3 regions of the Pseudomonas sp. ChxA genome follow, and region 2 is predicted to be linked to each of the others. Evidence: riboswitches for the same ligand, from Rfam matches in the RefSeq annotation. Region 2 holds a riboswitch; each other region holds the start of a gene.
What was found. A riboswitch is a leader RNA that binds a small molecule or an ion and turns the genes downstream of it on or off. The one in region 2 is predicted to bind cobalamin.
Positions count from the first base shown of each region.

Region 1: linked by a shared signal. The riboswitch ahead of P5706_RS13565 (CbtB domain-containing protein) and the one ahead of P5706_RS10400 (ABC transporter substrate-binding protein) in region 2 are both predicted to bind cobalamin.
Region 3: linked by a shared signal. The riboswitch ahead of cobW (cobalamin biosynthesis protein CobW) and the one ahead of P5706_RS10400 (ABC transporter substrate-binding protein) in region 2 are both predicted to bind cobalamin.

Region 1 is NZ_JARPMK010000001.1:3,019,198-3,028,753, forward strand. Features, by position in the region: gene P5706_RS13550 (MFS transporter) at 1-365, shown strand, start outside; gene P5706_RS13555 (hypothetical protein) at 431-685, shown strand; gene P5706_RS13560 (CbtA family protein) at 831-1,559, opposite strand; gene P5706_RS13565 (CbtB domain-containing protein) at 1,579-1,791, opposite strand; cobalamin riboswitch at 1,824-1,953, opposite strand; gene P5706_RS13570 (histidine phosphatase family protein) at 1,989-2,543, shown strand; gene cobF (precorrin-6A synthase (deacetylating)) at 2,589-3,344, shown strand; gene P5706_RS13580 (alpha/beta hydrolase) at 3,356-4,075, shown strand; gene P5706_RS13585 (DcrB/PsbP domain-containing protein) at 4,210-4,767, opposite strand; gene P5706_RS13590 (monovalent cation:proton antiporter-2 (CPA2) family protein) at 4,840-6,648, opposite strand; gene P5706_RS13595 (autotransporter-associated beta strand repeat-containing protein) at 6,951-9,556, shown strand, end outside.
Region 2 is NZ_JARPMK010000001.1:2,326,104-2,335,659, forward strand. Features, by position in the region: gene P5706_RS10395 (FecCD family ABC transporter permease) at 1-640, opposite strand, end outside; gene P5706_RS10400 (ABC transporter substrate-binding protein) at 637-1,647, opposite strand; cobalamin riboswitch at 1,763-1,956, opposite strand; gene P5706_RS10405 (M24 family metallopeptidase) at 2,017-2,880, shown strand; gene P5706_RS10410 (hypothetical protein) at 2,988-3,617, shown strand; gene P5706_RS10415 (hypothetical protein) at 3,648-4,124, shown strand; gene P5706_RS10420 (YciI family protein) at 4,267-4,659, shown strand; gene P5706_RS10425 (aldehyde dehydrogenase family protein) at 5,706-7,097, opposite strand; gene ptrR (putrescine utilization regulator PtrR) at 7,299-8,171, shown strand; gene P5706_RS10435 (hypothetical protein) at 8,218-8,427, opposite strand; gene P5706_RS10440 (amino acid aminotransferase) at 8,529-9,556, opposite strand, start outside.
Region 3 is NZ_JARPMK010000001.1:4,279,946-4,289,501, reverse strand. Features, by position in the region: gene cobM (precorrin-4 C(11)-methyltransferase) at 1-623, opposite strand, end outside; gene P5706_RS18970 (cobalamin biosynthesis protein) at 693-1,085, opposite strand; gene P5706_RS18965 (CbtA family protein) at 1,082-1,783, opposite strand; gene P5706_RS18960 (CbtB domain-containing protein) at 1,795-1,983, opposite strand; cobalamin riboswitch at 2,081-2,301, opposite strand; cobalamin riboswitch at 2,344-2,543, shown strand; gene cobW (cobalamin biosynthesis protein CobW) at 2,636-3,697, shown strand; gene cobN (cobaltochelatase subunit CobN) at 3,701-7,462, shown strand; gene P5706_RS18945 (magnesium chelatase ATPase subunit I) at 7,642-8,640, shown strand; gene P5706_RS18940 (vWA domain-containing protein) at 8,694-9,296, shown strand; gene P5706_RS18935 (non-ribosomal peptide synthetase) at 9,512-9,556, shown strand, end outside.

The DNA.
Region 1 (9,556 bases), 690 kb from region 2:
TGTTCAAGTCGGCACCCACCGCCACGCCCGCGTCGTTCTTCGCGCCGTTGATGACGGTGGCGATCCTGTTCGGGCTGTACGCCTCATCCACCTACGCGCTGATGAGTGAGTTGCTGCCCACGCGCATCCGCTCCACCGGGATTGCCGTGGCCTATAACGTGCCGGTTGCGGTGTTTGGCGGCAGCGCGCCGTTGATCTCCACCTGGCTGATCAAAGTGACGGGCGACATCACTTCACCGTGGTACTTCTACGTGGCCACCGGTGTGGTATCGCTGATTGCCCTGGTGGTGTTGCGCAAAGAAGATTTTGTTGCCAGCGCTAGCCCGGTGGTTGTGCCGCCTGCGGCGGCAGCAGCGCTGGCCTGATTGCTCAGGGACGTTGGGGTTTATAGTCACTGCTGGGAAAAAATACGGCAGGGAGCCGATCATTCATGAATATCCGCAAAAAGCATCTTCAGGGCCAGGCGTCACCGCCAAACTGTCTTTCACATTCGGGGCACCGCCTGCGGGTGGCGCTCAAGGCGTGCGAAATTCCTCCGACGGCCTTTGCCGAGTGGTTGCGCATCAGTCCGCAACGTTTGAACAATTGGTTTTTGCGTGGTTTGCCGGGTGCACATCTGGAGGGGCTGGCGCGTGCGTTGAGTTTGAGCAAGGAGTGGCTCGAGACGGGGGAAGGGGAGCCGTAGCCCGGCGGCCAAGTAGCCGACCTGAGTGGTTGGATCAAACGCGAAAGGCGGATCTGGATACACTGAAGATCTGATTTTCTGTGGGACCTGGCTTGCCGAATCGTCGCACCGCTGCGAGCCAGCTCCCACAGGTTTGCTCAAAATCTCAAGAGCCAAACCGCGCCCGAGGCTGACTCAGCTTACGCTCGGCCACAGCACCAAACACCAACCCCAAGGTCGTCCACAGCACCAGCTGAATCCCCAACGACGCCACGCGAAACTTCCACAGCAGCACCGCCGAAAACTGCTCCGGCACTTCGTTGATCACCGGAAACAGGCTACCCGCCACCGACACAATCACGATATACAGCGCCACCCCGAGGATCGCCCCAGCCCACACACCACGGCTGGCAATCAGCTTGCGGGCCGCGTTGACGGCAATCACCGCCGCCACCACCGACACCAGCAGCATCAGGAAAAACAGCTTGGTACGCTGCGCTATCGTCTCAGGATCGCCCACCGACGGCGGATTGGCCGGGTATTTAAGCCCAGGCACCACAATCAGCGTCACAAACGCCGCCAACGCCAACAGCGCCGCCAAGCCACGCGGGCCGACCTTGCCGATACGGCCCAGGGAATAGGCGAACACCAGGGCGAAGATACCGCCCAGTGACACGCTGTACACCACCACACCAGTGAACAGGCCGAAGGTGCTTTGCACTTCACGGCTCACCAGTTCTTCTTCCGGCGCATCGCCGTGCATCTGTGCCATCTGGTCTTCGAAGGCGATGGCCTTGTCGATCTGCGGCTCACCAAAGGTCTTGGCGAAGCCAAACGCCAACACGCCGGCGAGCAAGCCCACCAGCATCCCGCGTACGAGTAAATGCCCTGTCATGTTGTGGCTCTCTTATGAATTAATGGCAGGGAAAACCCAGCAGGTGACGACCGTCGTGTACAAACTCGTGCACGTACATGCCTTTGAACACGGCGGTGGCGCCTTGCTCGGCGCCGACAAAGTAGATCGCCAGCATCAGCAGCAGGCCGCCAAAGATCGCCCAGGGCAAAATCTCGCCCAGTGGGATCGTTGGCACATAGACATCAGGATGGGTTGCAGCAGTAGTAGCCATGAAAACCTCCAGGGATGACGCGTCCCGAAATGGATAGCGATAGGGCTGAAACAGGGTCTGGCTTACGGCTAAAAGGCCGAATACAGTGGCGCGACCGCGCCGGGATTGAACCGGCTTCCTGTTTCATGTTTGTTGTAACATATTGAAACAACTTCGCGAGTCTACGCTGACTGCGCAACGAAACAGAGTGAATTGTGATGCAGGCCACCCGCTTGACCTTGATTTGCCACGCTGTCACGCCGCTGCAAAAGCGCGGGCGTTTTCCCGATGACGAGTCTGTCGCGATGGAGTGGCAAGGTGCGGCGTTATCCCTGGCGGGGCGTTTCAAGAAAACCCTGCGGTTAGTCAGCGCGCCCGAGGCCAGAACCCGTCAGACCGCAGGCCTGTTCGGTGCCGACGCGCAGATCGAAAGTGCTTTGCGTGACGCTGATTTCGGCGCCTGGAAAGGCCAGGCTATCGATCAATTGGCCCCCGACGCCTTGGCGGCCTGGATGACCGACAGCACCGCCGCACCCCATGGCGGTGAATCGGTAGAGCAGCTATGCACGCGGGTCGGGCACTGGCTCAAATCCCTGGAAAGCCACCCCGGCCATGTCGTGGCCGTCACCCACCCGTTCGTGATCCGCGCCGCCATGCTGTACGTCCTGCAGTTTCCCATCTCGATGTTCTACTTGATCGACGTCGAGCCGCTGTCCGCCACCGAGCTGCGTTTCAACACGGTGTGGCGCCTGCGCCTGGAAACTCACGCCTAGGGCCATGAACATGGCAAAATCCACGCCCCGCAATGAGAGCACCCCATGAAACGCATCCTGATCATCGGCATTGGCGCCGGCAACCCTGACTACATCACGATGCAGGCCGTAAAGGCGCTGAACCGCACCGACGTGTTTTTTCTGATGGACAAGGGCCAGAGCAAAGACAAGCTGATCGACCTGCGCCGCGAGATCTGCGAAACCTACATCACCGAGCCCGGTTACCGCTTCGTCGAGGCCGATTGCCCCGAGCGCGTGCGCGGTGATATCGACTACACCACCGCCGTGCAGGACCTGAACCGCGACAAGCAACTGACCTTCGAGCGCATGATCAACGAGCAAATGGCCGACGGTGAAGTGGGCGCTTTCCTGGCGTGGGGCGACCCGGCGCTGTACGACAGCACCATCCGCATCTTGCAGGCGATTCTGGCCAGCGGCCGTTGTGCGTTTGAGTTCGAAGTCATTCCTGGCATCACCAGCGTGCAGGCTTTGGCGGCCCAGCATAAGGTGGCGCTCAACCGCATCGGCCGTTCCATCGAGATCACCACGGGGCGCCGGTTGGCGGCGGGGCAGGCGAGTGATGCCGACACCTTGGTGGTGATGCTGGATGCCGAGGACTCCTACCGCACTGTGGCCGACCAGGATATGGATATTTACTGGGGCGCCTACCTGGGCACGCCGGATGAAATTCTTATCAGCGGCAAAGTCAGCGAAGTGGCCGACGAAATCCAACGGGTGCGCAAGGCGGCGCGCCTGGAAAATGGCTGGATCATGGACACGTATTTGTTGCGCAAACCTTGAGGTTGATGCCCATGTTCAAACTGTTCGCCCTGGCGCTGGCGTTAGTCGCTGGTGCCGCCCACGCTGATAATGCCTTGCACACCGATTTGCCGTTGGCCTACCTGGAGCAGACGCAAAGTGATGCGCGCAACCAGCCGTTAGTGATCTTTCTGCATGGGTTTGGCAGTAACGAGGAAGACTTGTTTGGCATCAAGGACGCGTTGCCGTCCACCTGGACCTATCTGTCGGCCCGCGCGCCGATGCCGGTGGACCCCAGTGGGTATCGCTGGTTTGCGCGCAAACCCGGAGAGGGTGATTACGACGGCGAGACCGCGGATTTGCAGCGTAGCGCCCAGCTGATTGAAGACTTTGTCAGCAAGGCCACGGCCAAGTACCACACACGCAGTGATCGGGTGTTTTTGGTGGGGTTCAGCCAGGGCGCGATCATGGCGTATGAAGTGGGCTTGCGAAAGCCTGCCATGGTGCGCGGGATTGCGGCGTTGAGTGGCAGCGTGTTGCCGGTGCTCAAGGCTGAGCTCAAGCCTGATGAGCCATTGAATCGCCTGGCGATTTTTATCGGCCATGGCACGTTGGACCAGGCGCTGCCGTATGCGTCGGCCACCCGCGCCAATGAGGTGTTGCTGGGGCTGGGCTTGAAACCCGAGTTTCATGGGTATATGGGCATGCCGCATACCGTGAGCGAGGCTGAAATACAGGACCTCAAAGCCTGGTTGGAAAACAGCCTGAAGTAAAAGCGCGGTTAAACAATGTGGGAGCTGGCTTGCCTGCGATAGCGGTTTATCAGCCACCCAATAGGTCGACTGGTAAATGGCTATCGCAGGCAAGCCAGCTCCCACAGTTGAGGTGTGTTGTTTGTTAAACCAGGTTACTTGCCGCCGGTAATCTGCTTCACCAACTCAGCATGTCCCTTCACATCATCCGCCCGCGAAATCGCCTGGATCACCAGCAGATGGTTGCCCGAACCGCCGAGGAACGTGGAGTTCAGGGTCTTGCCACCGCCTTGGGTGGCCGTGCTGTCCACCTGGCGCAGACCGAGGCCTTTGAAGGTCAGCTTCTTCTCGTTTTGCTTCTTGAAGTCGGGCAGGGCCGCGCTCTGGTCCTTGACGAAGTCGGCCACGGCGCCATCAAGGAACTGCGGGTCATTGTCCTTGATGCTTGCCCCGTCGTTACGCACGGTTTCGGCGACGATCACCACACTTTTCGTGGTCGAGTTGGCGTACAGGGTGCCTTGAGTGTCGGCGGTGCCATCCTCGACCTTACCGGTCGGCAGCGTGTCGGCGACGTAAGCCTTGGGCAGGTTGAAGGTGAACTTGCCGCCCAAGGTCGAGATGGTCTGCGTGGCTGGGGGCTTGCTGGCGGCGAACACGCTACCGGCGGTAAGCGCAAGGGCCAGCAGGACGGCGGTCTTGGTGAAAGTGGCCATGAAGCGCTCCAAGGATGAACGAAATTGCGGCGTATTCTGTCAGAAATTTCGCAATATCGTTCATCCGTAAGCTCACACCTTGTCTGACTCCTCCTCGATTCGGTCCATCTCAAACAGCCGCGCCAGTTCCGTGCGGGCTTCCTGGGCCGATTGCAATACTTTGGCCGCGTCGTCATACACCGCGTGTTGAGCGGCGAGTAACTGGTGGTCGTGGTTTTTGAAGCGATCAATGCGCGCATCGGCCTGGGCCTGGCTCAAGCCGAGGCCGACGAGGGTGCGACGGCTCATTTCCAGGCTGGAGTAGAAGGTCTCGCGCACCGGCGAGGCGTCCAGGTCGACCAGGCGGTGAACGTGCTGGCGGTTACGTGCGCGGGCGATGATTTTCATGTGCGGGTAGAGGCTGCGCACGAGGGCGGCGGTCTTGATGTTGATTTCCGGGTCGTCCATGGCGATCACGAAAAACTCGGCCTGGTCGACCTTGGCCGCATGCAGGATTTCCGGGCGCTGCGGGTCGCCGTAGAACACCGGCATGCCGCCGAAGCTGCGGGTCAGCTCGATGGTTTCCACCGAGGTGTCGAGGGCAATGAACGAGATGTTTTGCGCGCGCAGGATCCGCGCGACGATCTGGCCCATACGGCCCATGCCGGCGATCACCACACGCGGCGCATCGCTTTCGATGGTGCGGTATTCCTCCGGCACCTCCACGGTCTTGGCCTTGTGTTTGAACAGCTTGGGGCACACCAACAACAGCAGCGGCGTCACCGCCATGGACAGGGTGATGGTCAGCACCAGCACGTCGTAAAGGTGCGGCTCGAACAGGCCCTGGTCGCGGCCGATCTTGAACACCACGAAAGCGAACTCACCGCCTGCGGCCAGCACAATACCGAGGCGCAAGGCGCTTTCGCGGTTGAGGTCACCCACCAGCCGGCCCACGGCGTACAGCAGCGGCAGTTTCAGGCCGATCAGCAGCAAGGTCAGCCCGATCACCATCAGCGGCGTGCTGAGCAGCAGGCTGAGGTTGGCGCCCATGCCCACGCTGATAAAAAACAGGCCCAGCAGCAGGCCCTTGAACGGCTCGATCTGGGATTCCAGTTCGTGGCGGTACTCCGAGTCGGCCAGCAGCAGCCCGGCGAGGAACGCACCGAGGGCCATGGACACACCGACCAGTTCCATCAACCAGGCGGTGCCGATCACCACCAGCAGCGCGGTGGCGGTAGACACTTCGCGCAGGCCGGTCTTGGCAACGATGCGAAACACCGGGCGCAGCAGGTAACGCCCGCCGATGATCACCACGGCGATGCTGCCCAGAATCTGCAGCACGTGTTGCACGCCCTGGGCTTCGGTGGTCGGGTGATCGCTGCCGGCCAGCAGCGGCACCATGGCGATCAGCGGGATCGCCGCGATGTCCTGGAACAGCAGGATGGCAAACGCCAGGCGCCCGTGGGGCTGGTTGAGTTCCTTGCGTTCGGCCAGGCTTTGCAGGCCAAACGCCGTGGAGGACAGCGCCAGGCCCAGGCCCAGCACGATCGCGCTGTTCCAGGGTTGGTCAAACAGCCACAACGCCACCACGCCCATCACCACGCCGGTGAGCACCACCTGAGCCAGGCCAACCCCGAACACCGCTTTGCGCATCACCCATAAACGTTTGGGCGACAGCTCCAGGCCGATGATAAACAGCAGCAACACCACACCCAGTTCAGAGAACTGCGCGACGCTCTGCGGGTTGCCCACCAGGCCCAGCACCGACGGGCCGATGATCACACCGGCAAACAGATAGCCCAGCACGGCGCCCAGTTGCAGGCGCTTGGCCAAAGGCACGGTTAACACAGCGGCGAGCAGGAACACCACGGCTGCTTGTAACAGGTTGCCTTCATGGGGCATTGAGATCTCCCAGATCTTTAAAGCGAATCTACAGGGCGCTATTAGAGCGTTTTTTACATTTGGAAACTTGTATTTATGTCGCGACAGTCAATGGATGCTGGCTGTAATCCCCTTCTTACGCGGCGCTTACGAAAGTATTAATACCATTTAATTCAATGACTTTTCTGTAGGTCTACTACCGTTTCGACAAATTGGATCAGTTGTCACCACGGTCAGGTATCTCGAATTCGATGCGTGTGGGTCAATCAGGTTGAGCTTCTACGCATTCATGGATGACAGGCTTGGACCACAAGGAGTTGAGCGTGGATAGAAGACTTGCTACTGCCGTTGTACCTCGTATTTCTGCGCTGTCACTTGCTATCCGCCTCGGCGTCGCGGGGATGTTGATTGGCTTGTCGAGCCAACAGGTGATGGCAGCTTGTACGCCCGCCAGCCCGGTATCGGGTGATTCCGTGACCTGTACGGGCACGGCGTCAATCCTGCAGAGCAATCTCTTTTCCAGCGCGGTGGATAACCTGACGGTTGGCGTGTCCGTTGGCTCAACCATCAATGCGTTGTTGGGTGGCACCGCGATGAACCTTGCGGGTAACAACATCACGTTGAACAACGCGGGCACCATCGATCCTTCGATACTGGGGTTGGTTACGCTGCTGAGCAACGGTACGGTGATAGGCACCGGCGCGTCGGGTACGGTAAGTGTCACCAACCTTGCTACCGGGGTCATGAAAGGCACTTCGGGCCTTCTCGGTGTCGGCCTGAGCACCCTTAACGGCATGGCGCTGAATATCAATAACGGCGCCACGGGCACCACCACCATCACCAACAACGGTGCCATCGGTTCCTCTGCATTGCTGGGCCTGAGCCTGTTATCGTCTGACGCGCCGGTGGTAGCCGTGCACGGCGGCTCTCAGGTGAACATGGTCAACACCGGCACAATCACCGGGCGTATGGCGTTCGAGGCCTCGACGGGCGGCAACACCTTCCTCAACAGCGGCAGCATCATTGGCGGATTGTCGATGGGCGCCGCCAGCACTAACACCTTCACGGCGGTCACCGGCTCCAGTGTTTCTACTGGCGGGGGGCTTGGGCTTGCCTTGGGCGGCCTGCTTGGGGTCAATTTGGGGTTCGCGCCGACCGGGCAAATTGATGGCGGGCTCGGTGGCACTAACACCTTGATCCTGCAAAACCCCGGCGCCACCGGTAGCAGCGGCACCGGCACGGCGTCCAGCGCCACCTATGTCAACTTCAACAACCTGACCATCAATGGTGGCACCTGGACGCTCCAGGGGCCGTTGGTCAGCGGCAGTACAACGCTCAATGGCGGCATTTCGCAGTTCGATAACAGTGCGACGTTCGGTACTGGGGCAATCACCGCCAATGGCGGGATTATCGAGGCAACGGCCAATAACCTGACGCTGGCTAACCTGCTCACGCTGGGCACCGGCGGGTTGACCGTTCAGGGCGCCAATACCGGGCTGACCCTGGGCGGCGTGCTCTCGGGCTCCGGCGGCTTGACCAAAACGGGCACCGGTCAACTGATCCTCAATACCGCCAACACTTACACTGGCCCCACCACGCTGTCCGGCGGTTCAGTTCAGTTGGGCAATGACCTGGCGCTGGGCAGCGGCGCTGTTAACGTCACGGCGGCAACAACCTTGCAGGCGCCCGGTACTGTCAACCTTGCCAACGCGCTCACCCTTACCGGCAACCTGATCACCGATGTGGCCGGTGCGCTGAACCTGAACGGCACCATTACCGGCAACGGCGGGCTTACCCAGAGTGGCGCGGGCAGCCTGACGCTCAATGGCGTCAACACCGGCTTCAGCGGCGCCACCAGCCTGGGCGCCGGCACGCTGGTGCTGGGCAATAACAATGCCCTGGGCAGCGGCAACCTGAATGTGACGGGCACTGCCAACCTGAACACCAGCGGCGCCTCGCTACTGAACAACAACGTGGTCTTGACCGGCGATCTCAACTTGCTCAACGCCAACCCACTGACCCTGAACGGCGTGATGTCCGGCGTTGGCGGCCTGACCAAAACCGGCGCGGGTCTGCTGACCCTGGCCGGTAACAACACCCGCAGCGGTGTAACGTCGCTGAATGCCGGCGGCTTGCTGCTTAGTTCCAACACCGCCCTGGGCACGGGCGCGCTGAATACGGCTGCGGGCACCTCGCTGGACGCCACGACGGCGGTCACGCTCGCTAACGCGGTCAACCTGACCGGCGCCCTGACCTTGGGCGGTAGCCAGGCACTCGGCCTGGGCGGGGTGATTTCCGGCACGGGCAGTTTGAATAAAAACGGCACCGCCGGTTTGACGCTCAGCGGTGCCAACACCTTTACCGGTGACACCAACCTCAATGCCGGCACCCTCACACTGGGCAATAACACGGCCCTGGGGGTTGGCGGCAGCTTGAACACCGCCGACAACACCACCCTGGATTCCAGCGCAGCCTTGATCGTCAACCATGCGCTGAACCTGACCGGCAACCTGAATATTACCGGTAGCAATAACCTCGGTCTCACTGGCGTCGTCGGCGGCACCGGCGGCCTCACCAAGAACGGCGCCGCGACGCTGAACCTCAACGGCGCGAACACCTTCCAGGGCGGTACCACGCTCAGTGCCGGCACCTTGAGCGTTGGCAACAGCGGCGCGCTGGGGACTGGTGCATTGACCGTGACCGGCGCTGCAGCGCTGGACAACGGCGGCGGGGTCAACCTGGCCAATGCCATCGACCTGGGCGCCAACCTCGCGCTGGTCGGCACTAACGCGCTGACATTAAACGGCGTGATCGGCGGCACTTCAGCACTGATCAAAAACGGCGTGGCCAATGTGGTGCTCGGTGCCGCCAACACCTATCAAGGCGGCACGGTGTTGAACGCCGGCGGCCTCACGCTGGGCAACGCCGC
Region 2 (9,556 bases):
GATGCCACAAACACACTGCCAAGCCTACGACCGCCACCGGCACCGCCAGCCACACCGAGGGCCAGCGCACGCCGCTGAGGTTGCCCAACAGCCAGAACATGATGCCGCGTGCCTGTTCGGAACTGGCGGACTTGGTGATCAGGAACGCGGTGAGGGCATTGAACAGCTGCGAACCGGCGATGCCGGCGAGGATGATTTGGCCGGTGCCGCTGGCTGAGCCGCTGGCCCGTGCCAATAGAATCACTAAGGCAAATGCCGCCATGGCACCGACAAACGCGCCCGCCGACAGCGAAATCAAACCGCCGCCCACGCCTATCAATGCCACTAACACTGCGCCGGTCGAGGCGCCTGCGCTGATGCCTAGCAGGTACGGATCGGCCAATGGGTTGCGCAGCAGCGACTGCAAAATCACCCCGCAAGTGGCCAGCCCGGCGCCACACGCGGCGGCGACCAGGGCGCGGGTCAGGCGGTAGTTCCACACCACGCCTTCGTCGATCGGGTCGAGCACGTAACCGGCGGCCCACAGTTTGTTGGCCAGCACCTGCAACACCACCTGCGGTTCGATTGCGGTTTCGCCGATGGCGGTGCCGGCGAGCACGGCCATCAGTAACACGGCGAGGGCGAGTAGGGTACGGGTCATTTGGGCAGGTCGTAGCCGTCGATGGCAGCGGCCAGTTGTTCCAGTCCGTCGAACATGCGCAGGCTGGCCTGCAACGCCAGGGCGTCAATGATGATGATGCGGTTGTTTTTCACCGCGTCCATGTTGCGGGTCACGGGGTCGCTGCGCAGGAAGGCGAGTTTCTTTTCATGGTCGTCGGCGGGGTAGCGGCGGCGGTCCATGCGCGCAATCACCAGGAAAGTCGGGTTGGCTTTGGCGATGGTTTCCCACCCGACGGCAGGCCATTCTTCATCGGACTGCACCACGTTGTTCAGGCCGAGGGTTTGCAGCATGAATTCGGGGATGCCCTTGTGGCCGGCCACATACGGGTCGGCGGCCATTTCGCTGCTGGAGAACCACACCAGTGCGCTGGCGTGCTTGAGTCCTTTGCCTTGCGCGGTGGCGACGGACTTGGCCAGGCGGGCCTTGAGTTCGTCATTCAACTGTTGGCCGCGCGCTTGCACGTCGAAAATCTCGGCCAACTGGCTGATGCTTTTATAAATCGTGTCGATGCGAAACGGCTCCAGCCGCGTGCCGTCAGCGCCCACCAGGTTGTCCTTGCCTTCGCAGTCGGAGGGCAGCACGTAGGTGGGAATCTTCAGTTCATGGAATTGCTCGCGAGTACCGACCACGCCTTGCGGGCCGACCACCCATTCCAGCTCGGCGGCCACCAGTTGCGGGCGCTTGGCGATCACGGCTTCGAAGCTCGGCTCGTTGTCGGCCAGGCGCTCGATCTTGTCGTTCTGCGCCTTGAACTGCGGCAATACGCTGTTGAACCACAGCGAGGTGCCGACGACTTTATTCGCCACGCCCAGGGCGTAGAGCATCTCGGTGGCGGCCTGGCCAATGGTGACGCTGCGTGCCGGGGCCTGTTGGAAGGTGACGCTGCTGCCGCAGTTTTCGACTGTCAGCGGGTAGTGAGTCGGCGTGGCGTGGGCCAGGGCACAAAAGCCCAGGCCGGTGATCAGGGCGCAAACGCGTAGCAGCATGGGGCAATCTCCGAGTGAACCGTACGGGAAACAGGGCAGGTACGGCTCGGAAACACACCTTTGAACGCTGCAGGTTTGCAGGGCGCGGATGTCCTTCCCGGACACCCCGCCGGTTAGTGATAACGCTTTGCCGGCAGGTCTCCTGACTGATGCGTCGTCGCCTCGCTCCGGCCTTCCCGGACGTGGTCCAGTGGCAGTGGGGAGCAGGCTCGGCACCTACAGTTGCGGGGGCAGTTTCGATTGGCGCGATGGGCAGCGCTTCGAATTCCCTATTAGTCCCGTTTGGGAACCGGCGCGGTATGGTAGTCCATCTCAGGCTTAAGGTGCAGGTACAATCCGCCTGCGCCCAGACCTGCCTCAAGGAAGACTATGTTGTTACGTATAGGCATATTGCCCCTGCTGTTTTGCGTAAACGCCTACGCCGCCGACCTCTCGCTCACGCGCTTCACCGACGCGATCAGTGCCAGGGCCCATGCCATTGCCCAACTGGACGACGCCACCATCCTCGCCGAGGAAACAAAACTGGCGCCCATGGCCAGTGACCTGCTGCTCAAGGTCGGGCCGATGATCCGCAAGGGCGGCACCGGCACTGCGGTGCAGGGTTTTTTACTTGAGCAGTACGCGCAGCACGGCTGGTTGCCGATGATGTTCGGCTTTCGCGGTTACCCGGCAGCGGTGGGGGTGTCGGTGAATAACCAGGTGAGCGCCGCGCCGCCCACCGACGTGCCGTTCCCGGACGCGGCGCTGGTAAAAGTGGAGTTGATCGCGGCGTCGGCCCAGGCCCATGTTGCTCAGGTCTGGACGTTCGCCACAGCCAATGCCACCCCGGCGCAGCGCCAATTGCTGGCCACGGCGCGCCGTGCGCTGGCAAATGGGGTCGCCCACGTCCAGGGTGGTCAGCGGCTATCCAATGTGGGGGCGGCGATACAGCAGGAACTGGATGCGGGCCAGGCCGTTGCGGTGCGTGAGTTTGCGGGCTACGCCATGGGCCAGGCGCGCATACAAAAGCCGCAGGTGCTCGGTTACAAGGTCGAGGGTGACAGCCCATTGATGCAACCCGGACAGGTGCTCAACGTGTATGTGATCGCCAAGGCGGGCACAGTGGGTGTGAGGTATCAGCCGCCAGATTTTTGGAGCCTGCTTTCCTCAGATGGCGCCGACGGCGTGATGCTGTCGGCGATGGTCGAGGTGACGGCAGACGGGCACCGGCTGCTTAGCCGGATGCTGGATTGACGCGCGTACCGCCCTGCGATATTCCGGCGATGGGGTGATATTCGGTGATGGCTCAATGATATTATTTGCCGCGCCCTTTTCGATTCACCTCTGTTCATGGAGAACTTATGATTTTTCGCAACGTCCTCGCCTTGACCCATTTGTGCACCGTGTTAATGCTGGGTGGTTGCGCCCAGTCAGTGTCGTCACCCCCATCTGCTGCGCCAGTGCCGCTGGAACCGTTAGGCCAGGTTTTGCCCTCGAACTCTTCACGGGCGGGCTGGATCGACCAGATCATCGCTCAAGACCCTGTGGTGATTTCGTCGCACAAGCCCGTCCTCCAACCCGCTTCGGATAACGACGCGCGCATTGCCAAATTGCGTAAACAAGACGGTGGTGTGCTGCCTGAGGGTTATTGGGCGCTCTACAAGCAGAACCTGGAAGCTATGCAGTACGACTTGAACCACCAGCATGACGTGGCCCGTGCCGAATACGTAAACACCTATCGCGATGAGTTGAGCCGCCTCAGCGACGTGACACTTCAAACCATGGCCACCGCGCCCCAGGCGTTGGATGCCCACACTCGCCACCAGTTAAGCACACGCCTGAGTGACCGCACCGCGGCTTATATTACGACCAGCAATCAGTCGTTCCGGGCGGCCACGGATGCCCATATCAACCGCATGGCCTTGATGGACCGCCAATACGATGTCTGCACCCGCCAGCCGGATTGCTGGGATGCGCCGGTCAAGCACTAGCCTCGATAGGTCATACACAGGAAGTCTGCAATGAATGCTGATCAATGGATTGTTTTGTTCGAGCGAGCCTTTCGTGAAATGGGCGATAAACTCGAACAGGTACTGCAGCTGAACAGTTGCCGCGAGCACTGGATTCAGGCCGAAATCAGTTTGTATGCCTGGTTCAAGGAGGAGATCAGCCTCTGGACCGATTTGCCGATTGGCGAGCGGCGCAAAGCCGACCTGTATGCCCTGGGCGACAGCGGTTCAACGAACATGGTCGCCGAAATCAAGTGCCTGGGCGACATATCCCAAGCCAAATGCCTGGAGGGCGATTGGTCAGTGAGGGCTGATGTTGAGCGGTTGCGTTCATTCGAATGCCCGGCCCGGTTGTTTGTGTTGGTGATTGCCAAAGGCGAACGCGAGACCAACACCGGGCGGCGCCTTCGCGCAGATGAGTGGGTGGATGGGCGTGAATGCGTCAACGTAGACCTGGGGTTTGCCTTGATCCGCCTGTGGGCGCTCTGACGCAACTGCATGCCTGCTGGACATAGGTCTTATGCCCGCGACCGGTCTACCGCTCGCCCTCAGGGTTGGGGAATGCTTCGTGGCTAATTTTACAGGTGAAAAAAGCCTGCGCCGCCACGTCCACAGTCCTACAGGTACGACCATGCAAACCAACCGAGTAACGCGCGAGCAAGTGCTTGAGGCGAGTAAGGGCATGCTGCAAAAGCAGTTCTACGTGGTGTTTTCAACGCCAACCGACGGGCTTGGCCCGGTGATGCAGAACCTGCCGATTCACCTTGAGCATCAATGCAAGATCGAGCGCGACGGTATCCTGGTCGCTGCCGGGCCGCACTGGAGTGATGATGAGCAGTACTGGGACGGCGACGGCATGTTTGTGATTCGTGCAACGTCGATTGAACATGCCAAGGCCATTGCCGCAGAGGACCCGATGCATCAGTGCGGCGCGCGCAGGTTTTCGATTCGGCCGTGGTTGGTGAATGAAGGGCGGCTGAATTTGAAGGTCGATTTTTCTACCGGCAAGGTCACGGTGGACTGATCCACATACACAGCAGATCCAGGGTGGGAGCTGTCTTGGGTGGGAGCTGGCTTGCCTGCGATTGCGGTGTGTCAGCCAAGGATTTGCCACTGATGCACCGCTATCGCAGGCAAGCCAGCTCCCACAGTTGGTTGGTGTTGCCTGGTTTATTTGTGATCCAGCCACACCGTCTGCGTGTTGCAGAATTCACGCATATCCACAAACACTGCAGATCAAAGGTGGGAGCTGGCTTGCCTGCGATTGCAGTGTGTCAGCCAAGGAGTTGTCACTGATGCACCGCTATCGCAGGCAACCCAGCTCCCACAGTTGGTTGGTGTTGCCTGGTTTATTTTTGATCCAGCCACACCGTCTGCGTGTTGCAGAATTCACGCACACCCACAAACACTGCAGATCAAAGGTGGGAGCTGGCTTGCCTGCGATTGCAGTGTGTCAGCCAAGGAGTTGTCACTGATGCACCGCTATCGCAGGCAAGCCAGCTCCCACAGTTGAAGGGGTGTTGCCGGGTTTATTTGGGATCCAGCCACACCGTCTGCGCGTTGCAGAAACTCACGCACACCCACAAGCACCGCAAATCAAAGGTGGGAGCTGGCTTGCCTGCGATTGCAGTGTGTCAGCCAAGGAGTTGTCACTGATGCACCGCTATCGCAGGCAAGCCAGCTCCCACAGTTGAAGGGGTGTTGCCGGGTTTATTTGTGATCCAGCCACACCGTCTGCGCGTTGCAGAAACTCACGCACACCCACAAACACTGCAGATCAAAGGTGGGAGCTGGCTTGCCTGCGATTGCAGTGTGTCAGCCAAGGAGTTGTCACTGATCCACCGCTATCGCAGGCAAGCCAGCTCCCACAGTTGAAAGGATGTTGCCTGGTTTATTTGTGATCCAGCCGCACGGTCTGCGCGTTGCAGAATTCACGCATACCCACAAACACCGAAGATCAAAGGTGGGAGCGGGCTTGCCTGCGATTGCGGTGTGTCAGCCAAGGAGTTGTCACTGGCCCACCGCTATCGCAGGCAAGCCAGCTCCCACAGTTGGTTGGTGTTGCCTGTTTTATTTGCGATCCAGCCACACGGTCTGTGCGTTGCAGAATTCACGCACGCCGAAGTGCGACAATTCGCGGCCAAACCCACTCTTTTTCACCCCACCAAACGCTACGCGCGGGTCGGACACGCTGAACGAGTTGACGAATACTGCGCCGGTTTCCAGTTGGTTGGTGATATCCCGTGCCTTCACCGAGTCGGTGGTGAAGATGCTCGCCGTGAGGCCGAATTCGCTGTCATTGGCCAGCGCTACCGCGTGGTCAGCATCGCGGGCGGTGATGATCGAGGCCACGGGGCCGAACAGTTCCTGTTTGAACGAGGTCATCTGGTCGGTCACGCCTGCCAGCACGGTTGGCTCGTAGTAGTTGCCGGCGCCGACGACTTTATTGCCACCGAGCAGCAGGGTCGCACCTTCTTCCAGGGTGGCCTGGACTTGGCCGTGCAGCTCATCACGCAGGTCGAAACGCGCCATCGGGCCGACGTAGGTGGCGGTCGACGTCGGGTCGCCCATCACCAGTTTGCGGCTGGCTTCGAGGAATTTAGCGGTAAAGGCTTCCACCACACCTGCTTCGATGATCAGGCGTTTGGCGGCGGCGCAGACTTGGCCGCTGTTCTGGAAGCGCCCAATGACCGCGGCCTGCACGGCGGCGTCGAGGTCGGCGTCATTGAGCACGATAAACGGGTCGGAGCCGCCCAGTTCCAGCACGCATTTTTTCAGCGCAGCACCGGCCTGGGAGCCGATGGCGATACCGGCGCGCACGCTGCCGGTGAGGGTGACGGCGGCGATGCGCGGGTCGGCGATAGCCTTGGACACGCCGTCGTTGGTCACGTTGACCACTTCAAAAATACCTTCGGCAAAACCGGCTTTCTGGAATGCTTGTTGGATCAGGTAGGCGCTGCCCATCACGTTCGGTGCGTGTTTAAGCACGTAGGTGTTACCGGCCAGCAAGGTCGGCACGGCGCCGCGCAGCACTTGCCACACCGGGAAATTCCACGGCATCACGGCGAAAATCGGGCCCAGCGGGCGGTATTCGATCTGCGCGCTGCCGTTGTCCACCAGGGTCGGTTCCGGCGCGAGCATGGCCGGGCCTTGGGCGGCGTACCACTCGCTGAGTTGCGCACATTTTTCGATTTCGGCGCGGGCCTGGGAGATGGGTTTGCCCATTTCCAGGGTGATCATCTGGGCCATGTCTTCGGCTTGCTCGCGCAATGCACTGGCCAGGGCCAGCAGCAACTCTGCGCGTTGGCTCACCGGCTGGCGGCGCCAAGTGCGGAAAGCTGCGGTGGCGCGGTTGAGGGCGGCGTCCAGTTGCGCCTCGGTTTCGTAGGGGTAGCTGGCGACCGTTTCACCGTTGGCGGGGTTGATCGACAGGGCGTGGGTTTGGTGAGTAATAGCGTTCATGGCACCGTCCGGCTGAATGAGTGGAATGGGGTCAGCCTACGGGGATGCATGTTTTCTGGAAACTGAATAATATTAAGTGATACGTTCTCGAATTGAGAATGGATGTTGGATTTTGGACGCGGAGCGTCCTTGGCGGCATTCTCACGCAGCGCGTGGGAACGATCAGCGTGGGAACGATCATGTTCGCGATTGGAGAATGATTTGGATTTGGTGCAGCTGGAAATCTTCAAGGCCGTTGCCGAGCAAGGCAGCATCAGCGCCGCCGCGCAGTTGATTCATCGCGTGCCGTCGAACCTGACCACGCGTATCAAGCAGTTGGAGCAGGATTTGGGCGTGGAGCTGTTTATTCGCGAGAAAAGCCGCTTGCGCCTGTCGCCCGCCGGCTGGAATTTCCTCGGTTATGCGCGGCGCATTCTTGATTTGGTGCAGGAGGCTCGTGCAACCGTAGCCGGGGAGGAGCCCCAGGGCGCGTTTGCGCTTGGCTCGCTGGAGAGCACGGCGGCGGTGCGCATCCCGGCGCTGTTGGCGGCTTACAACCAGAAACACACCAAGGTCGAGCTGGACCTGAGCACCGGGCCGTCGGGCACGATGATCGAGGGCGTGTTGTCGGGGCGCCTGGCGGCGGCGTTTGTCGATGGGCCGGTGCTGCATGCGACGCTGGAGGGCGTGGCGGTGTTTGAGGAGGAGATGGTGGTGATTGCGCCGCTGCACCATGCGCCGATCACGCGCGGGCAGGATGTGGCGGGGGAGAGCATCTACACCTTTCGCTCCAATTGCTCGTATCGCCATCACTTCGAACGCTGGTTTTCACAGGATGGCGCGGTGCCGGGCAAGATTTTCGAAATGGAGTCGTACCACGGCATGCTCGCCTGCGTCAGCGCCGGGGCCGGCCTGGCGTTGATGCCGCGCAGCATGCTGGAGAGCATGCCGGGGTTTACGACGGTGAGTGTGTGGCCGTTGACGGACGCGTTTCGGCTCCTCAATACCTGGCTGATCTGGCGCCGGGGTACGGTGTCGCAGAGTTTGAACAGCTTCGTGAGGTTGCTGGAGGAGCGCGGTCTGGTAGCCACTTAGATCCAGTGTGGGGGCTGGCAACCCAGCTCCCACCTTTTGATCTGTGTCAGCCGCCAAATTGCAGGGTGCCCATGGCCAGCTTGGCCATTATCGCCGTGGCGCCCAGCTGCACCAGCCACAAGGCCAACCCGCCCAGGAACACACCCAGCGCCACTTGCAGCACCAGACTTTTCTGGCGCTTGGCTTGCGGCGGGCGCGGGGCGTAGTCATGCAGTTCGTCGCGGTCGGCGCGCAGGTCCAGGTCGTCGTTTCTCATAAGGCTCTCACAGCAAGGGGGCGTTCGGTGTTCAGTCTAGTGGCTTGGCCAACAAAAAGGGGGAAGCCATTGGCTTCCCCCTTCGTATGGCGCTGGTCGGGTTATAGAACCTGAACAATCGCTTTAGTGACCGCACCAATGTTCGACTGGTTCAGCGCGGCCACGCAGATCCGGCCGGTGTCGAGCGCGTAGATGCCAAACTCGGTACGCAAACGGGTGACTTGCTCAACGGTCAGGCCGGAGTAGGAGAACATCCCACGCTGGCGGCCGACGAAGCTGAAGTCGTGGCCCGGTGCAGCTTTGGCCAGCTCGGCGACCATCTGCTCGCGCATGCCGCGGATGCGCAGGCGCATTTCGGCAAGTTCCGCTTCCCATTGGGCGCGCAGCTCAGGGTTATTCAGCACTGCCGCTACGATCGCCGCGCCGTGGGTAGGCGGGTTGGAGTAGTTGGTGCGGATAACGCGTTTGACCTGGGACAGGATGCGCGCGCTTTCTTCCTTGGATTCGCTGACGATCGACAGCGCGCCCACGCGTTCGCCGTACAGCGAGAACGACTTGGAGAACGAGCTGGAGACAAAGAAGGTCAGGCCCGATTCAGCAAACAGGCGCACGGCCGCGGCGTCTTCGTGGATGCCGTCGCCAAAGCCCTGGTAGGCCATGTCGAGGAACGGCACCAGGTTCTTGGCCTTGATGACGTCCAGCACGTTCTGCCAGTCGGCCGGGCTCAGGTCGACGCCGGTCGGGTTGTGGCAGCAGGCGTGCAGCACCACGATGGACTGTGGCGGCAGGGCGTTGAGGTCTTCGAGCAGGCCGGTACGGTTGACGTCGTGGGTGGCGGCGTCGTAGTAGCGGTAGGTCTGCACCGGGAAGCCGGCTTTTTCGAACAGCGCCTGGTGGTTTTCCCAGCTCGGGTCGCTGATCGCGACGACGGCGTTGGGCAGCAGTTGCTTGAGGAAGTCCGCGCCGATTTTAAGCGCGCCGGTGCCGCCGACCGCTTGGGCGGTGATCACGCGGCCAGCGCTCAGCAGTGGCGACTCAGCGCCGAACAGCAGCTTTTGCACGGCCTGGTCGTACGCCACGATACCGTCGATCGGCAGGTAGCCACGGGCGGCGTGTTGCGCCACGCGAA
Region 3 (9,556 bases), 2.0 Mb from region 2:
GCGGCAATATCCACCAAAGTGCCCACCACCCAATCCTGATCCGGCCACGTCGCGCGGTGTACCACGGCAATCGGGCAGTCCGCGCCGTAGTGCGGCAGCAGTTCGGCGACGATCTTCTCCAGATGGTTGACCCCCAGGTGAATCGCCATCGTCGTGCCATGTTGCGCCAAACTGTCAAATGCCTCACCCACCGGCATGCTGGTTTTATCGGCATAACGGGTCAGGATCACACTTTGGGCGATGTCGGGCAGTGTCAGCTCCGTCTCCAGCAACGCTGCGCAAGCCGACACCGCCGTCACACCGGGGATGATCTGGAACGGTATGCCCAGCTCACGCAAATAACGGATTTGCTCGCCAATCGCGCCATACAGGCTCGGGTCGCCGGAGTGTACGCGGGCCACATCCTGGCCGTTGGCGTGGGCTGCCTTGATCAGCTCAATGATCTGTTCCAGGTGCAATTCGGCGCTGTTGACCACCTGTTCAGCCTGATGACCTTGCAATACCGCCGCCGGCACCAGGGAGCCGGCATAGATGATCACCGGGCAGCTGCGGATCAGCCGCTGGCCCTTGACGGTGATCAATTCCGGGTCGCCGGGGCCTGCGCCGATAAAGTAGACGGTCATGGGAGTTCCTGTTGAAAAACGGGCGAGCATGAAAGTTGCTCATGATCGAGGAGGGCAATTATCGGGATTTTAGTCGGCGCACGCCAATGCAAAGGTGGCCTGGGCGGTTTTTTTGCGCGTGATCAACAGGCGGGCAGGGCGCTGGGACAACTGTTCAGCCAGGGCCAGGGCGGCGCTTTCGGCGATGCCATAGCAACCGGTATGCGCAAAAGCGACGGCTGACTTGTGGCTCAAGCGCTGTGCAAAACCGGCCAATTGTTCTGCACTGAAACACTGCAAAGGCAGTTCCAGCAGTCGGGCCAGGGCCAGCAGGCCGGGTTCAGCCTGTTTGCGATCAATACTTGCCAGCGCCGTGATGCGTTGGCGTTCAATGCCGGCGTCGGCGAGGGCTGCGTCAAACAGGCCGAGCAGGGCGTGAACATCACAGCCCCGCTGGCAGCCCAGGCCGACCACCAGTGTCATGCCGAGTATTGACCGTCGCGGTTGCGGCGAAACAGCCACGCGCTGATCCAGCCCAAGGCCAGCCAGAAGGCGACGTTGGTCAGTTGCGAGGCGATCTTGAACTGCGCTTCCAGGGCTTCGGGTGCCAGCATCGAATGCACTTGCGGTTGCGGCGCGCCGATCACGTGGGGCACGGCCAGGATCGCCACGCCCAACACCTTGAGCAGCCAGCTACGACCAAACACCAGCAGCGCGATACCGGCGGCGGTGGAGGCCGCGGTACCGATCCACCAGATCTGCCGTTGCGCCAGGTCGGCGGCAGCCGTGCCCGGCAACTCCGGCGGCAGGCCCAGGGTGGGTGCCAGTACAAAGGTTGCGTAACCGGCCAAGCCCCACAACAACCCTTGAGCCGTGCGGGTCGGCGTGCGCAAGGTGTAGAGGCCGGCCAGCATCAGCGCGAAACCGACCGCTACCACCAGGTTGCCACCGGTGGTCGACAGCACACGCTGCCAGCCATTTTCCGGCTCCCAGGCTTCGGCATCGTGGGTGTGGGCTGCGGCGCCAGCGGCGTGTTCGTGCGCCACTTCGGCGACCGGGGCATTTTCAAAGGTTTCCGCCTGCAGAATCAGCGGAGCGACCCAGAAACTTTGCAGCAGGGTCAGCAACAGGGCAGCCAGCAGGCCAGTGAAACCTGCGGTTTGGGCAATACGCTTGATCATGTCGGCAGGCCTCAGTGGCACGGGAACGCAGCGCTGTGGCGGGTATCGTGGGCGGCGTTGTGCACCGCCTCGATATGCGAGAAGCCGGCGAAGTACACCAGGCACGCGCCAAGGATCGACGCGCCGATGGCGGCGCTCAGGCGTTGGCTCAAGGTGGCGGTGCTGCTGGCGGTGTGCGAGGTGCTGCTGATGATCGACATGGCGCGTCCCTTCAGGGTTTCAGGGTGACACGAGCGCATGAAAACCCCGCGAGCCAGGCACGCAGGGTTCCGAACAGCGCCCGCCCACCGCGGGTTTGTTATCTGATTTTTTCGGGCCGGTCTCCGGGCTTGCGAGGGGCGCTCTTGGGGAAAGAGGTGGGCCGTATCAAGCATCGCCTTCCCATGCCCTACAGGCACAGTGGTTGTGACGCTTCGCTCGCTTACCGTTGCGGGGGCAGCACCGGACTCGTCATTACGCGATGACTCACCGGTTTCCCGTTTCACCCTGTGAAGGGCACCCGAAACAAGATGTGTAGGAGAGCATGGGCGGGCGACGGTAGTCAAATGCCGCGAGCCCCTGTAGCCTTGCACCTTCGAGGTTCTTCGGCCCACGCCGAAGCTAAGAAGGGAACGCGGTACAAGCCGCGGCTGCCCCCGCAACTGTAAAGGGTTTATCTGCCTGCCACGCCACTGCCATAACGGCGGGAAGGCGCAGCCAGCGCGGGTCGCAAGACCTGCAAACCCCAAGCCAGGAGACCTGCCTCGTAACCGATTTTCTACTTAACCGGGCGGGGTGATCCGGTGACGAAATCCGCTGCTGCGCGCCGTCGCAGGGTCTATCGTCCCGTCTGCCCGCCCCCAAGGGCATCCGATGAAAACACTGGCCAAACTCCCCGTCACCATCGTTACCGGCTTCCTCGGTTCGGGTAAAACCACCTTGCTGCGCCATATGCTCGACAACGCCCGAGGCCGTCGCATCGCCGTGATCGTCAACGAGTTCGGCGAACTGGGCATTGACGGTGAGATCCTCAAGCAGTGCTCCATCGGTTGCACCGAAGAAGAAGCCAACGGCCGCGTTTACGAATTGGCCAACGGCTGCCTGTGCTGCACCGTGCAGGAAGAATTCTTCCCGGTCATGCGTGAACTCGTGGCACGTCGCGGCGACCTTGACCATATCCTTATCGAAACCTCGGGCCTGGCCCTGCCAAAACCCTTGGTGCAAGCCTTCCAGTGGCCGGAAATCCGCAGCGCCTGCACGGTTGACGCGGTAATCACCGTGGTCGACAGCCCGGCCGTGGCCGCCGGCACCTTCGCCGCCTTCCCGGACCAGGTTGATGCCCAGCGCAAACTCGACCCGAACCTGGACCACGAATCGCCGCTGCACGAGCTGTTTGCCGACCAACTGGCCAGCGCCGACCTGGTGATCCTCAACAAATCCGACCTGATCAGCCCCGAAGACCTGGCCCGCGTGCGCCTGGAAGTCGCCGAGGAGCTGCCGCCGGCGGTGAAGATCATCGAAGCAAGCAGCGGTCGTTTGCCGTTGGACGTGCTGATCGGCCTGGGCGCCGGTTCCGAAGAACACATCGACGGCCGCCACAGCCATCACGATCATCACCACGACGGTGAAGACGATCACGACCACGATGCGTTCGACTCCATCTCCATCGACTTGCCGCAGGCCGACGAAGCACTGCTGCTCGACGCCCTGACCCAGTTGGTGGTGCAGCACGGCATCCTGCGCGTCAAAGGATTCGCGGCGATCCCGAACAAGCCGATGCGTCTGCTGATCCAGGGTGTGGGCACGCGCTTCGACAAGCATTTTGACCGCGCCTGGGGCGCCGACGAAGCGCGCATCACACGCCTGGTGCTGATCGGCCAGGAACTGGACGCGGCGGGCCTCGAAGCGCAATTGCGCGCAGCACTCAGCGTTTAGCCCATGCACCTGCTCAGGACTCAGCCGGGCGGTTTCGTTTCGGACGACAATATTGCCGACCTTGGCCAAACTCCTGCCGAGCTGGTGATCCTGTGCAGCGGTGATTCCAGCCTTGCACTGTTGGCCGAGGCTGGCCAGCAGTTGCCCGACGACTACCCCAGCTTTCGCCTGGCCAACCCCATGCAGGTGCAGAACCATGCCTCGGTCGACCTTTACGTCGACGAGGTGCTGCGCCACGCCAAGGTCATCCTGATTTCGCTGCACGGCGGCATCGGCTACTGGCGCTACGGCATTGAGCGCCTGGTGGAGTTGGCCGAGCGCGGCGTGCAGTTGATTCTGGTGCCGGGCGATGATCGCCCCGACCCGGAACTCAGCGGCTTAAGCACCGTTGGCATGGCTGAGCGCGACCGCCTCTGGCACTTCCTGCGCCAGGGCGGTTTGGGCAATGCGCTGGATTTCTACCGTTGCCTGGCCAGCAGCCACCTGGGCCGCGACTACGCCTGGGACGAGCCGCAAACCCTGGCGCGCACGGCCATTTATCACCCACATAAACCCCACCCACGGCTGAACGACTGGCAGGCCGATTGGCACGCCGACTGGCCGGTGGCGGCGGTGTTGTTCTACCGCTCGCACCTGCAGGCGGCCAATACCGGTTTTATCGACGTGTTCTGCCAACGCTTGCAGGCGGCGGGTCTTAACCCGCTGCCGATGGCGGTGGCCAGTTTGAAAGAGCCCGGCTGCCTGACGGTGGTCGAGGACTTGCTCGATGAAGTGCAGGCGGCGGTGATTTTGAACACCACCGGCTTTGCCCAGTCCAGCCCGGAAGCCCCGCACCTGCGGCCGTTTCGCCGCAATATCGCGGTGATCCAGGCGATCTGCGCGCAAGACAACCAGCCCGGCTGGGAGGCCAGCGAACAAGGCCTTGGCCCGCGTGACCTGGCCATGCACATCGCCCTGCCGGAGCTGGACGGGCGCATTATCAGCCGGCCCATCAGCTTTAAAGATTTAGCCTGGCGCAGCGAGCGCAGCCAATCCGACGTGGTGTGCTACCGCGCAGCGCCCGAGCGCATGGATTTTGTCGCTGAGCTGGCGCGGCGCTGGGTTGAACTGGCGCGCGTGCCGAATGCCGATAAACGCATCGCGCTGATCCTGGCCAATTACCCGACCCGCGACGGCCGCATCGGCAATGGCGTAGGCCTGGACACCCCGGCAGCGGCGCTGAATATCTTGCGTGCGCTACACGCCGAAGGTTACCCGGTGCCCAGTGAGTTGCCTGCCAGCGGCACGGCCTTGATCCATGAGCTGCTTGGCGGCGTCACCAACGACCTCGACAGCCTCGACCTGCGCCCGTGCCATCAAAGCCTGGGCCTGGACGATTACGAGGCGATGTTCCAGCGCTTGCCCGCCGCCAATCGCCAAGCCGTATTGGAACGTTGGGGCGCGCCGCACAACGACCCAATGTGCCGCGACGGGCGCATGATGATCGCCGGTCTGCGCCTGGGCCTGACCTTCGTCGGCATTCAGCCAGCACGCGGTTACCAGGTGGACCACAGCGCGGTGTACCACGACCCAGACCTGGTGCCGCCCCACGGCTACCTGGCGTTCTACTTCTGGTTGCGGCACACCTACGGCGCCCATGGCGTGATCCATGTGGGCAAGCACGGCAACCTTGAGTGGCTGCCGGGCAAGGGTGTCGGGCTGTCGCAACATTGCTGGCCGGATGCGTTGCTCGGGCCGTTGCCGAATATCTACCCGTTTATCGTCAATGACCCAGGCGAGGGCGCCCAGGCCAAGCGCCGCACCCAGGCGGTGATCATCGACCACCTGATGCCGCCGCTGACCCGCGCCGAAACCTATGGCCCGCTGCGTAACCTGGAGCTGTTGGCAGACGAATATTACGAAGCGCAGTTGCTTGACCCACGGCGCGCCCTCGAACTGCAAAAAGACATTCTCAAGCTGGTGCGCGAAACCCGGATCGACCAGGAGCTTGAGCTGGATAACGACGCCGACGCGGCGGTCTGGCTGCCGCGCCTGGACACCTACCTGTGCGACTTGAAAGAGTCGCAAATCCGCGACGGCCTGCATATTTTTGGCGAGTCGCCCGAAGGCCGCCTGCGCATCGACACCTTGCTGGCCTTGCTGCGCATTCCCCGTGGCGATGGGCGTGGCCCGCAATCGAGCCTGCTGCGGGTGTTGGCCAAAGCCTTCGAGCTGGGTTTCGACCCACTGGACTGTGCCCTGGCCGAACCCTGGACCGGGCGCCGCCCCGAGGTGTTGCAGAAGATCGACGCGCAGTTGTGGCGCACCGCCGGCGACACCCGTGAACGCCTGGAGCTGTATGCGGCGCGACTGATCGAGCAAGCGCTCGAAGGCCCGCTCGAACAGCTAGAAGAACCCGGTTGGGAGGACGTGAAGTCGGTGATCGAGAGCCTGCGCATTGTTGTCGCGCCGCGCCTCGACGCCTGCGGCCCCGCCGAAATGCGTGGCTTGCTGGATGCCCTGAGTGGTCGTTTCGTACCTGCCGGCCCCAGCGGCGCGCCAAGTCGCGGGCGCCTTGACGTGCTGCCCACCGGGCGTAATTTCTTCAGCGTGGACGTGCGCAACCTGCCCACCACCACGGCCTGGCGCATCGGCTTCCAATCCGCCAACCTGATCCTTGAGCGGCACTTGCAAGACCATGGCGACCACCTGCGCCAGCTCGGTCTTTCTGTTTGGGGCACCGCCACCATGCGCACCGGCGGCGACGATATCGCCCAGGCCATGGCGCTGATGGGCGTGCGCCCGGTATGGGCCACCGGCAGCCAGCGTGTGGATGACTTTGAAATCCTGCCGATCAGCCTGTTGGATCGCCCACGGGTGGATGTGACGCTGCGCGTGTCCGGGTTCTTCCGCGATGCCTTCGCCAACCTGATCCGCCTGTTCGACGCGGCGGTGCAGGCGGTGGCGGCGCTGGATGAACCGGACGACATGAACCCGCTGGCCGCCAAGGTGCGCAGTGAGCGTGAAGCGCTGCTCACGTCGGGCCTGGATGAAGCGGCCGCCGCAAAGCAGGCCGGCTGGCGCATCTTTGGCGCCAAACCCGGCGCCTATGGCGCGGGTGTGCAGGGCGCGATTGACGGCCGCTTGTGGCAAAGCCGCGAAGACCTTGCCGAGGTCTACCTGAACTGGGGTGGCTATGCCTATGGGGGCGCCGATGAAGGCACCGCCGCCCGTGACCAATTTGCCCAGCGCTTGAGCCAGGTACAGGCGGTTTTGCACAACCAGGACAACCGCGAACATGACCTGCTCGATTCCAACGATTACTACCAATTCCAGGGCGGCATGCTCGCCGCCGTGGAAACCCTGAGTGGCGACAAGGCCGCCAGCTACCATGGCGACCACAGCCAGCCGGACCTGCCGAAGATCCGCACCTTGAAGGAGGAGCTCAACCGGGTGATCCGCTCCCGTGCCGCCAACCCCAAGTGGATCGACGGGGTGAAACGCCACGGTTATAAAGGTGCATTCGAGATGGCGGCCACGGTGGACAACCTGTTCGCATTCGACGCAACCACTGCGCTGATCGACGATCACCAATACGCCTTGCTTGCCGACGCTTACCTGCTCGACGCCGACACCCGCGCCTTTGTGCAGCAGCACAACCCGGCGGCACTGCGCGACATGACCGAACGCATGCTCGAAGCCCAGCAACGCGGCATGTGGCAGGAGCCGGGCGCGTACCGCGAGGCGTTGGAAAACCTGTTGCTGGACATAGAAGAAGACAGCTGACCGCTCGTTCCCACACTGTGGCGAGCGGGCTTGCCCCGCGTTGGGCCGCGTAGCGGCCCCAATAAGGTCAACCTGGTTTTCCTGAAAGAACGCGGCGTTTGGATTTAGGGCTGCTTCGCAGCCCAACGCGGGGCAAGCCCGCTCGCCACAAGAAATAGCAGAATTTAAAGAGAGCAGGTATGACCGATATCCCCCATTTCCCGCTGTCCGCCGTGGTCGGTGCCGACGACCTGAAACTGGCGCTGTGCCTGACCGCCATCGACCCGAAAATCGGCGGCGTGCTGATCGAAGGCCCGCGCGGCATGGCCAAGTCGACCCTGGCGCGTGGCCTGGCGGACCTGCTCGCCAGTGGCCAGTTCGTCACCCTGCCATTGGGCGCCACCGAAGAGCGCCTGGTCGGCACCCTGGACCTGGACGCCGCGCTGGGCGAAGGCCGCGCACAATTCTCCCCGGGCGTATTGGCCAAGGCCGATGGCGGCGTGTTGTACGTCGATGAGGTCAACTTACTGCCCGATCACCTGGTCGATCTGCTGCTGGATGTGGCTGCCAGCGGCACCAACCTGATCGAGCGCGATGGTATCTCCCATCGCCATTCGGCGCGTTTTGTGCTGATCGGCACCATGAACCCGGAGGAGGGTGAGTTGCGCCCCCAGTTGCTCGACCGCTTCGGCTTCAATGTGGCGCTCAGCGGGCAAACCGTGCCCAGCGAGCGCGGGCAAATCATCCGGCGCCGCCTGGATTTCGACAGCAACCCGACTGCGTTCTGCAGCCAATGGGCTGAACCACAGGCGGGGCTGCGTGAGCGTTGCACCCAGGCGCGCCAGCGGCTCGACAACATTGAACTGGACGATCAGGCCCTGGCGCAGATCACCGAGCGGTGCTTTGCCGCCGGCGTCGATGGCTTGCGCGCCGACCTGGTCTGGTTGCGCGGCGCACGTGCCCATGCCGCCTGGCGCGGCGCGGCTGCGATCGCCGAAGAAGATATCGAAGCGGTGGCCGAGTTCGCTTTGCGTCATCGCCGCCAACCGCAGTCGCCGTCGACAAGCCCGCCCGATCAAGGCCAGGCTGCAAAACCGTCTGACCCGTCACCCGGCCAGGGCCAGTGGGGCGATATGCCCGCGCCCGCATTGCCCACGGGCGCCCGCCGGGAAGTGCCCGCCTGGCCAAAAAAGCCCTAGGCATTCGCCCTCGACCTGACGCGGGGGCGGATGCCCGGCCCAAGGCAGGGCGACTGGAGCACGGCAGGCACGGCAAGGCACGCAGCGCCCAGCGTGGCGCGATCAATTGGCCGGGCACCTTGCTCGGTGGCCGCCCGCAGTGCCGTGAGGATCTGCTTTATCACCTGCGCAGCCGCGCGGCCCATGAGCTGTGGCTGGTGATTGTCGATGCCTCGGCGTCCACCCGCCGCCATGGCGCACTGAGCGACGCCAAAGGCCTGCTCGCCCAGCTGTTTGACGACGCCTATCGGCAACGCGCGCGCATGGCGTTATTGACCGCCAGCGGCCAATCGCCCAAGTGGCAAGTGCAGGGGCTCAAGGCCGCCAAAAGCTTGACCGGCTGGTTGGCGCAGCTCGGCGCCGGGGGCGGCACACCGTTGCTGGCGGCGTTGTCCGAAGCCGGCCACTGGCTGCACGCGCGCCGCCAGCGTTACCCGGCCGAGCAGCAACGGCTGCTGGTGATCACCGATGGGCGGCTCAAGGCTATCGCTGGGTTGCCTGTGCTCGATTGCCCAGGATTACTGGTAGATATCGAGCGCGGCCCGATCCGGCTGGGCCGCGCGAAGCAGCTGGCGCTTGAGCTGCAACTGGACTATCGGCCGATCGATAGTCTGTAGGCTTAATAAAACTGAACGTTATCTGATTCCCGCTTGTCCCCGCTTCCCATGTCACCCCCTGCCTGCCAAATCCCTTAATTTTCCAAGCCTGCCGGAAGCCACTCCAGGCCCCCGGCTGCGCCCGCGATTTTTTCCGGCGCCCAGCACACCCGATTCAAACGGCAGCTGAATACGGACGTTCTCCTCAACCGTGACTTACCAGGCAGGTTACCCCCATGCAGTTCAGTGAATTATTGGCAGCGATTTCCACCCGTGCGATC